DNA from 3 places in the Streptomyces sp. NPDC060031 genome. Region 1 is predicted to be linked to each of the others. Evidence: riboswitches for the same ligand, from Rfam matches in the RefSeq annotation. Region 1 holds a riboswitch; each other region holds the start of a gene.
The links. A riboswitch is a leader RNA that binds a small molecule or an ion and turns the genes downstream of it on or off. The one in region 1 is predicted to bind thiamine pyrophosphate.
Positions count from the first base shown of each region.

Region 1 (3,204 bases):
ACTTCCAGTTTGACCCAGTCCGTACCCAGCGCCTCCCGCGCCAGCCGAGCCGTCAGCACGGCCTCGCCCGCCGTGAAGCAGCCCGCGGTGTTCGGCAGGACCGCGATGTCCAGCTTCGCGAGGACGGAGAGGACGGATCCCTGGACCGTGGGGTCCAGGCGGCGCATGGCCACCGTCGTCAGCTCCGTACCGGACGCGATCAGCGCCCGCTCCAGCACGTCCAGGCTCGGGGCCCCGCCCGTACCCATGATCAGGCGGGAGGAGAAGGTGCGGCCGCCCAGCAGGAAAGCGTCGTCAGCCATGCCGCTCAACCCCCCTGGACCGCGGTGAGGATCTCGACCCGGTCGCCGTCGCCCACCGGCGTGGCGGGCCACTGCCCGCGCGGCACCACGGTCTCGTTGAGCGCGGCCGCGACCCCGGCCGGGGCGGTGGTCAGCGCGGCGACCACCGTGTCGAGGGTGGTCCCGGCGGCGACCTCGCGCGCCTCGCCGTTGACCGAGACGGAGACGGAGACGGTCATGCGCAGGACTCCTGAGGCGTGAGGGCGAAACGGCGCGGGGTGAAGGGGCGTGCGATCTCCGGGAGTTCGCCGGTGGTCAGCAGCTCCGCCATGACGTCCCCGGTGAGCGGGGTCAGCAGCACCCCGTTGCGGTAGTGCCCGGTGGCCAGGTGCAGGCCCGGCAGTTCGGTCGGGCCGAGCAGCGGCGCGTTGTCGGGCGAGCCCGGCCGCAGCCCCGCCCGGGTTTCGGTGAGCGGGAGTTCGGTGATGCCGGGCACCAGCTCGTGGGCGTCGCGCAGGAGCTCGTAGACCCCGCCGGCGGTGACGGTGGTGTCCCAGCCGAGCTCCTCGCTGGTGGCGCCGATGACCAGCTCGCCGTTCTCGCGCGGGACCAGGTAGACGTGGCTGCCCCGCACGACGGCCCGTACGGTCCGCGACAGGAACGGCGCGCAGGCGGCCGGCACGGTCAGGCGCAGCACCTGGCCCTTGACCGGCCGTACGGGAGCCACCACCTGCGGCGGTACGCCCGCCAGCCGGCCGCTGAGCGACCCCGCGGCCAGCACCACCTGGTCGGCGAGCAGCTCCGTACCGTCGTCCAGCCGCGCCCCCCGGGCCCGGTCGGCGGTGACGAGCAGCCGCTCCGCGGCCGCCCGGTGGATGCTCACGCCGGCCCGCTCACAGGCGGCCAGCAGCGCCGCCGCCAGCCGGCGGGGGTCCACCTGGTGGTCCCCGTCCACGCGCAGTCCGCCGCGGACACCGGGGGCCAGCATCGGCTCCAGGCGGCGGCACTCGCGCCCGGTCAGCCACTGTGACTCCAGGCCGCAGCGACGCTGCAGGGCGTGCAGCTCGCGCAGGTGGAGGCGGTCGTCCGCGTCGAGCGCCACGGCGAGGGTGCCGCAGGCCCGGTAGCCGATGTCCAGCCCGCCGCTCGCGTCGGCGAGCTCGGCGGCGAACTGCGGATAGCGGGCGGCCGAGGCGAGGTTCAGCCCGAGCAGGGTCTCCTCGCCGTAGTGGAGCTCGGTCACGGCGGCGAGCATGCCCGCCGCGACCTGGGCGGCGCCGCCGCCGGGCGCCGGATCGGCGAGCGCGGTGCGCAGACCCGCACGGGCCGCCCGCCAGGCCGTGACCAGGCCGATGATCCCGCCCCCGATGACGAGGACGTCGTATCCCGCTCCCGGACTTCTACGAGATGAGTGCATGGGCGTCCAGCCCCTCCCTTCGCCGGCATGACCCGGATCAGGTTCGTACGGTCGGAGGCCGGCCAGCCTCCCTCTCAGCCCGGTGCGCCCGGACTCCCGCGATAGGTACGGTGGCCAGACTAACCCCGCCGCCGACGGCCGGGTAAGCCTGCCTCCGCGTCTCACCCGACACCCCCTAATGTGGGCGGCGTGAGCGACCAGACGGAAGAGACTGACAGCGGCGTCGTCATAGTGGGCGCCGGAATGGCGGGGGTGCAGACGGCGGTTGCCCTGCGCGAACAGGGCTTCACCGGACCCGTCACCCTGCTGGGCGCCGAGCCCCACCAGCCCTACGACCGCCCCCCGCTCTCCAAGGCGGTGCTGCTCGGCAAGGCCGAGGACTCGGCGTTCGACATCGACTTCGAGGCGCTCGGCATCGAGCTGCGGCTGGGGACGACGGTCACCGGGCTGCGGGCCGCCGAGCGCCTGCTCGACACCGAGGCGGGCCCCGTCCCGTACGGGGTGCTCGTGCTGGCGACGGGCGCCGAACCGGTGACCCTGCCCGGCTCGGAGGGCGTCCCCGGGGTGCACCTGCTGCGCACCCTGGACGACGCGGCGCGGCTGGGGCCCGTACTGGCCTCGGCGCCGGCGATCGTCGTCGTCGGGGCGGGCTGGATCGGCGCCGAGTTCGCCACGGCCGCGTGCGAGGCGGGCTGCGCCGTGACCGTGGTGGAGGCGGCCGACCGGGTCCTCGCGGGAGCGCTGCCGGCCGAGGTCGCGGCCCCGATGGCGCACTGGTACGCGCAGGCCGGGGCCGAACTGGTCACCGGCGCGAAGGTGGCCTCGGTGGAGTCCGGCCGGGTGCTGCTCGCGGACGGCCGGGAGCTGGCGGCCGGCGCGGTGGTCGTGGGCATCGGCGCCCGGCCGGCGACGGCCTGGCTGGCGGGGACGGGGATCGAGCGGGGCGCGGACGGCTCGGTGACGGCGGACGCCCACCTCGGGACCTCCCTGCCCGGGGTGTACGCGGTCGGCGACTGCGCGTCCTTCCCGTCGGGGCGGTACGGGGCCCGGCTGCTCGTGCACCACTGGGACAACGCGCTGCAGGGCCCCCGGGTCGTCGCGGCGAACATCCTGGCCGGGGAGCCCGTACGGGTCTACGACCCGGTGCCGTACTTCTGGTCGGAGCAGTTCGGGCGGTTCGTGCAGTACGCCGGCCACCACGGCGGGGCCGACGCGATGCTGTGGCGCGGCGATCCGGCGGAGCCGACCTGGTCGGTGTGCTGGGTACGGGACGGCGCGCTGGTGGCGGTGCTGGCGGTGGGCCGCCCGCGCGACCTGGCCCAGGGCCGCAAGCTGATCGGATCGGCGACCCCGGTCGACCCGGCCAAGGTCGCCGACCCCGCCGTCCCCCTCAAGGCGGCGACCGCGTAGTCACCCGGAAGGAGCCGCGAGGGGGGGCCGCGAGAGGGCCGGGACAGAGCCGGGGGAACCCGGACGGGGCGGCTCGGGTACCGGGGGCGAGTCCGA
Region 1 covers NZ_JBHWVM010000009.1:42,586-45,789, reverse strand. Annotated here, with positions in the region: gene ACFWB8_RS05850 (thiazole synthase) at 1-302, opposite strand, end outside; gene thiS (sulfur carrier protein ThiS) at 308-520, opposite strand; gene thiO (glycine oxidase ThiO) at 517-1,698, opposite strand; TPP riboswitch at 1,696-1,808, opposite strand; gene ACFWB8_RS05835 (NAD(P)/FAD-dependent oxidoreductase) at 1,888-3,108, shown strand.

Region 2 (3,204 bases), on a different contig from region 1:
CCACGAGGGTTCGCACGATCTCCTCCGCGACCAGCTCGCTGTTGGCCACGGATCCCATGCTGCTGTTGGCGATCGAGAAGAGGAGCAGCAGCGGCAGCGCGGCACCCGCGTAGGCCAGAACCAGTGTGTTGACCACCGAGGCGATGTGGTCCCGCCCGATCCTGATGCCCGCCCGGTACAAACCACGGGGGCCCATCGCCGGGTCGGCCTGGTGGAGTTCCCAGACCGCCGAGGTCTGGGTGACCGTCACGTCATCGAGCACACCCAGCGATCCGATGATCACTCCCGCGAGCAGCAAACCGCTCATGTCGATGCCCGGGTAGAGCCCGTGGATCAGCCCGGTGTTGTCGTCGGTGTTGCCGCTGAGGAACGCCCAGTCGATGAACAGCGAGCCCAGCAGGCCGATCAGCAACAGTGAGACGAGCGTGCCCAGGACGGCGACCGACGTACGCGCCGTGAGCCCGTGGCACATGTAGAGCGCGATCAGCATGATGGCGCTGGCCCCGACGACCGCGACGACCAGCGGGTTCGAGCCCTGCAGGATCGCCGGGAGGATGAAGAGGGTCAGTACGGCGAAGCTGACGACGAGCGCGATGAGCGCGAACAGCCCGCGCATCCGGCCGACCAGGACGACGGCCACGGCGAAGATGCCGGCCAACAGCGCCATCGGGAGCTTGCGGTTCACGTCGATCACGGAGTACTGGAGGTCCCGGGGGGCGTCCGGCGCGTACGCGACCACGACGTCCTGACCATCCTTCAACTGCCGCGGCGCGCCCGGCTGGACGATCTCCACGAAGGTGCGGCCCTTGTCCGGTCCGGTGGCGACCTCGACGGTGGCCTTCTTGCACTCGCCGGTCTGTGCGGCCTGCGCCTCGCGCCCCTCGGGTGTGGAGGTGTCGCCGGTGGGCGGTACCTGCGAGGCGTTGACCGATTTGCAGTCGACCTGCGACAGCGAGACGACCTTGCCCTGCTGGGTCTGGCGGTCGAAGCCCACGCCGGAGCGCTCGTGGGCGGGGGCGCCGCCCGGCCAGAGCACCACCATGCCGATGAAGACGGCGGCGGCGAAGGGGATCAACACGGCCGCGATGACCTTGCGCAGGTGCTTCGAGACCGGGGCCGCCGGGCCGTGGCCGTGGGAATGTCCGTGCGAGTGCCCGGGGTCCGCATGCGCATGGTCGGCGTGACCTGGATGAGCCATGGGGGCGGTGTGCTCGGTGGGGGTCTGCGGCGAGGACGTCACCAGCAGATCATCGCAACAGATGAGGGGGCCCACTGTTCAGCACGCCACACATGACGCTAGCGTGGGGGCACCTTTGCACAACGCGGGAGCTCGGAGCACCGGGCTGAGAGGGCGCTGATCACCGTACGCGCGGGAAATGCGTACGGGAAAAGGCTGCGTCGACCGCCGAACCTGTTACCGGGTAATGCCGGCGTAGGGAGATCAGGTCTCATGACCATTCAGGACGCACGCACGCCTGCCGTCAGCCAGGACGCCGACGGCCAGACCGAGAGCCAGCCCGGCTGGCACAAGGGCTACCTGGCGGGCTCCCGCCCGGACATCCGGGTGCCGGTCCGCCAGGTCCACCTCACCAACGGCAAGGACGTGACGCTCTACGACACGTCCGGTCCGTACACCGACCCGCAGATCGAGACCGACGTCCGCCGGGGCCTGGCGCCCCTGCGCGAGAACTGGATCATCGGCCGCGGCGACACCGAGGAGTACGCGGGCCGCCCCGCGCGCCCCGAGGACGACGGCATCAAGCACACCTCGCCCCGCGGTGGCCTCAAGAACCTCGACGCGGTCTTCCCGGGCCGCCCGCGCCAGCCCCGTCGGGGCCGTGGCGCCGCCGTCACCCAGCTCGCGTACGCCCGCCGGGGCGAGATCACCCCGGAGATGGAGTACGTCGCCATCCGCGAGAACGTCTCCCCCGAGGTCGTCCGCGAGGAGATCGCCGCAGGTCGCGCGGTGCTTCCTGCGAACGTGAACCACCCGGAGATCGAGCCGATGATCATCGGCAAGCGCTTCCTGGTGAAGGTCAACGCCAACATCGGCAACTCCGCGGTCACCTCCTCGATCGAGGAGGAGGTCGACAAGATGACATGGGCGACCAAGTGGGGCGCCGACACGGTCATGGACCTCTCGACCGGCCGCAACATCCACACCACCCGTGAGTGGGTGCTGCGCAACTCGCCCGTGCCGATCGGCACCGTGCCGCTCTACCAGGCGCTGGAGAAGGTCGACGGCCGGGCCGAGGACCTGACCTGGGAGATCTACAAGGACACGGTCATCGAGCAGGCCGAGCAGGGCGTCGACTACATGACGGTCCACGCCGGTGTGCTGCTCCCGTACGTGCCGCTGACCGCCCGCCGCAAGACCGGCATCGTCTCGCGCGGCGGCTCGATCATGGCCGCGTGGTGCCTGGCGCACCACCAGGAGAACTTCCTCTACACGAACTTCGAGGAGCTCTGCGAGATCCTCGCGGCGTACGACGTCACGTACTCGCTCGGTGACGGCCTGCGCCCCGGCTCCATCGCGGACGCCAACGACGCCGCGCAGTTCGCCGAGTTGAAGACGCTGGGCGAGCTCAACACGATCGCCAAGCGCCACAACGTGCAGACGATGATCGAGGGCCCGGGCCACGTCCCGATGCACAAGATCAAGGAGAACATCGACCTCCAGCAGGAGATCTGCGAGGAGGCGCCGTTCTACACGCTCGGCCCGCTGACCACGGACGTCGCGCCCGCTTACGACCACATCACCTCGGGCATCGGCGCCGCGATGATCGCCTGGTGGGGCACCGCGATGCTCTGCTACGTCACGCCCAAGGAGCACCTGGGCCTGCCGAACCGCGACGACGTGAAGACCGGCGTCATCACGTACAAGATCGCCGCGCACGCCGCGGACCTGGCCAAGGGCCACCCGGGCGCCCAGGAGTGGGACGACGCGCTGTCGGACGCGCGGTTCGAGTTCCGCTGGGAGGACCAGTTCAACCTGGCCCTCGACCCGGACACGGCCCGCGCGTTCCACGACGAGACCCTCCCGGCCGAGCCGGCCAAGACCGCGCACTTCTGCTCCATGTGCGGGCCGAAGTTCTGCTCGATGAAGATCTCCCAGGACATCCGCCGTGAGCACGGCGGAGACCTGAAGGCCGAGGAGATCCAGGCGGGCATGGCGGAGAAGTCCGCGGAGTTCGCCGCCGCGGG
Region 2 covers NZ_JBHWVM010000091.1:1,299-4,502, reverse strand. Annotated here, with positions in the region: gene ACFWB8_RS30205 (YibE/F family protein) at 1-1,198, opposite strand, end outside; TPP riboswitch at 1,313-1,456, shown strand; gene thiC (phosphomethylpyrimidine synthase ThiC) at 1,451-3,204, shown strand, end outside.
Region 2: another riboswitch for thiamine pyrophosphate. It lies ahead of thiC (phosphomethylpyrimidine synthase ThiC); the one in region 1 lies ahead of thiO (glycine oxidase ThiO).

Region 3 (3,204 bases), on a different contig from region 1:
CAAGACCCGCGAGGGCCTGCTCGGAGCGGTGGCCTTCGCGATGGTCGCGGGCGCGCTGTGCATGGAGTTCATGATCGACGGCGGTTCCTGGTGGCAGGGCCTGCTGCTGGGCCTCGCCGTCGCGGTCAGCGCCACGCTGGGTGACCTCGGCGAGTCGATGATCAAGCGGGACCTGGGCATCAAGGACATGGGCACGCTGCTGCCGGGCCACGGCGGCATCATGGACCGCCTCGACTCGCTCCTGCCGACCGCGCCCGTGGTGTGGCTGCTGCTGGCGGCGTTCGTCGGCACCGGCTGACCTGCGGGAAGGCGCCCGTACAGGCCGGGCGGTTACTCTTGGAAGGCGCGCTGCTTCTGCGGCGCGCCTTTCGTCTTACAAGGAGTACCTGCCATGGCCCGCCCCGTTCCGGGAGAGCTCACCTTCGTCGCACCGCGCGGAGTCAAGAAGCCGCCCCGGCACCTCGCCGACCTCACTCCCGAGGAGCGCCGCGAGGCGGTTGCCGCGATCGGTGAGAAGCCGTTCCGGGCCAAGCAGCTCTCGCAGCACTATTTCTCGCGGTACGCGCACGACCCGGCGCAGTGGACCGACATCCCGGCGGGCTCCCGCGAGAAGCTCCAGCAGGAGCTGCTGCCGGACCTGATGTCCGTCCTGCGGCACATCTCGTGCGACGACGACACCACCCGCAAGACCCTGTGGAAGCTGCACGACGGCACGCTCGTCGAGTCCGTGCTGATGCGCTACCCCGACCGGGTCACCATGTGCATCTCCTCGCAGGCCGGCTGCGGCATGAACTGCCCGTTCTGCGCCACCGGCCAGGCCGGCCTCGACCGCAACCTCTCCACGGCCGAGATCGTGCACCAGATCGTCGACGGCATGCGCGCCCTGCGCGACGGCGAGGTCCCCGGCGGACCGGCCCGGCTGTCGAACATCGTCTTCATGGGCATGGGCGAGCCGCTCGCCAACTACAACCGCGTCGTCGGCGCCATCCGCCGCCTGACCGACCCCGAGCCCGACGGCCTGGGCCTGTCCCAGCGCGGGATCACCGTCTCCACCGTCGGTCTGGTCCCGGCCATGCTGCGGTTCGCCGACGAGGGCTTCAAGTGCCGCCTCGCCGTCTCGCTGCACGCGCCGGACGACGAGCTGCGCGACACGCTGGTCCCCGTGAACACCCGCTGGAACGTCCGCGAGGTGCTCGGCGCGGCCTGGGAGTACGCGGAGAAGTCCGGCCGCCGCATCTCCATCGAGTACGCCCTGATCCGCGACATCAACGACCAGGCCTGGCGGGGCGACCTGCTCGGCAAGCTCCTCAAGGGCAAGCGCGTACACGTCAACCTGATCCCGCTGAACCCGACCCCGGGCTCGAAGTGGACCGCCTCGCGCCCGGAGGACGAGAAGGCCTTCGTGGAGGCCATCGCCCGCCACGGCGTGCCGGTGACCGTACGGGACACCCGTGGCCAGGAGATCGACGGCGCGTGTGGACAGCTCGCCGCCTCCGAGCGATAAATTCCGGTCAAGAATGCTCGCATTCGGCCACGAGGTACCCTGTGGCCGAACCAATTTCATATTCCGACAGGGGAGCGCCACAGCGCTGAGAGTGCGGTAACCGTCATCCGCAGACCCTCTGAACCTCGCCCCGGTCATTCGGGGTAGGAAGTTCGGTCATCACTCAAGCTGTTGCGCCCTGCCCGGCGGCCGCTCCCGGAGCGCCGGGCAGGGCCGCGTCTTCTCCTGGTCATCCAGGAGGAATCACCAGTGAGCACCACCAAGAAGATCGCGGGCGCCCTGCTCGCGACCGCGCTGGGCGTCACCACGCTCAGCGCCTGCGGCGATGCCGAGGACAAGTCCGCGGGCGGCGCCGGCGAGGCCCCGAAGTCCAAGACGGTCACCCTCGTCTCCCACGACTCCTTCAACGTGACCGAGTCGCTCCTCAAGGAGTTCGAGCAGCAGAGCGGCTACACCGTCAAGGTGCTGAAGTCCGGGGACGCGGGCGCCGCGCTGAACCAGGAGATCCTCACCAAGGGCTCCCCGCGCGGTGACGTCTTCTTCGGGGTCGACAACACCCTCCTCTCGCGCGCCCTCGACAACGGCATCTTCACGCCGTACGAGGCCAAGGGCCTGGGCGAGGTCAAGCCGGAGTACGTGCTCGACAAGGAGCACCGGGTCACCCCGGTCGACTCCGGCGACATCTGCGTCAACTACGACAAGGCGTACTTCGCCGACAAGAAGATCGCCCCGCCGCAGACGCTGGACGACCTGATCAAGCCGGAGTACAAGAACCTGCTGGTCACCGAGAACGCCGCGACCTCCTCGCCCGGCCTCGGCTTCCTCCTCGCCTCCGTCGGCAAGTACGGTGACGACGGCTGGAAGGACTACTGGAGCAAGCTCAAGGCCAATGGCGTCGAGGTCGTCGACGGCTGGGAGCAGGCCTACAACGAGCGCTTCTCCGGTTCCGCGGGCGGCAAGAAGGCCAAGGGCGACCGCCCGCTGGTCGTCTCGTACGCCTCCAGCCCGCCGGTCGAGGTGCTCTACGGCGAGCCCCAGCCGGCCGAGGCCCCCACGGGCGTGGCCACCGGCACCTGCTTCCGCCAGGTCGAGTTCGCCGGCCTGCTCAAGGGCGCGAAGAACGAGGAGGGCGGCAAGGCCCTGCTGGACTTCCTGATCGGCAAGAAGTTCCAGGAGGACATGCCCCTCAAGATGTTCGTGAACCCGGTCGTCAAGGACGCCGGGCTGCCCGAGCTGTTCACCAAGCACGGTGTCGTGATCGAGAAGCCGCAGACGGTCGCCCCGGACACCATCGCGAAGAACCGTGAGCAGTGGGTCAAGACATGGTCCGCGCTCGTCGTGAAGTAGTACCGGTGAGCAGTGCTCCGAAGGAGAGCGCGCGGTCCACGGTCGTCAGGCTGAGCCTGATGGCCGGGCCGCTCGTCTTCTTCGGACTGTTCTTCGCCTACCCCGTGGCCGCGATCGTCGGCCGCGGGCTGAAGACGGACACGGGCTGGCAGTTCGGCCGGGTCGGCGAGGTGCTGGCCCGGCCGGACATCGCCGACGTGCTCTGGTTCACCACCTGGCAGGCGCTCGCGTCGACCGCGCTCACGCTCCTGATCGCACTCCCCGCCGCGTACGTCTTCGCGCGCTTCGAGTTCCCCGGCAAGCAGTTGCTGCGAGCCCTGGTGACCGTGCCGTTCGTGCTGCCGACCGTGGTG
Region 3 covers NZ_JBHWVM010000010.1:92,570-95,773, reverse strand. Annotated here, with positions in the region: gene ACFWB8_RS06665 (phosphatidate cytidylyltransferase) at 1-298, shown strand, start outside; gene rlmN (23S rRNA (adenine(2503)-C(2))-methyltransferase RlmN) at 392-1,504, shown strand; TPP riboswitch at 1,563-1,672, shown strand; gene ACFWB8_RS06655 (thiamine ABC transporter substrate binding subunit) at 1,754-2,851, shown strand; gene ACFWB8_RS06650 (ABC transporter permease) at 2,911-3,204, shown strand, end outside.
Region 3: another riboswitch for thiamine pyrophosphate. It lies ahead of ACFWB8_RS06655 (thiamine ABC transporter substrate binding subunit); the one in region 1 lies ahead of thiO (glycine oxidase ThiO).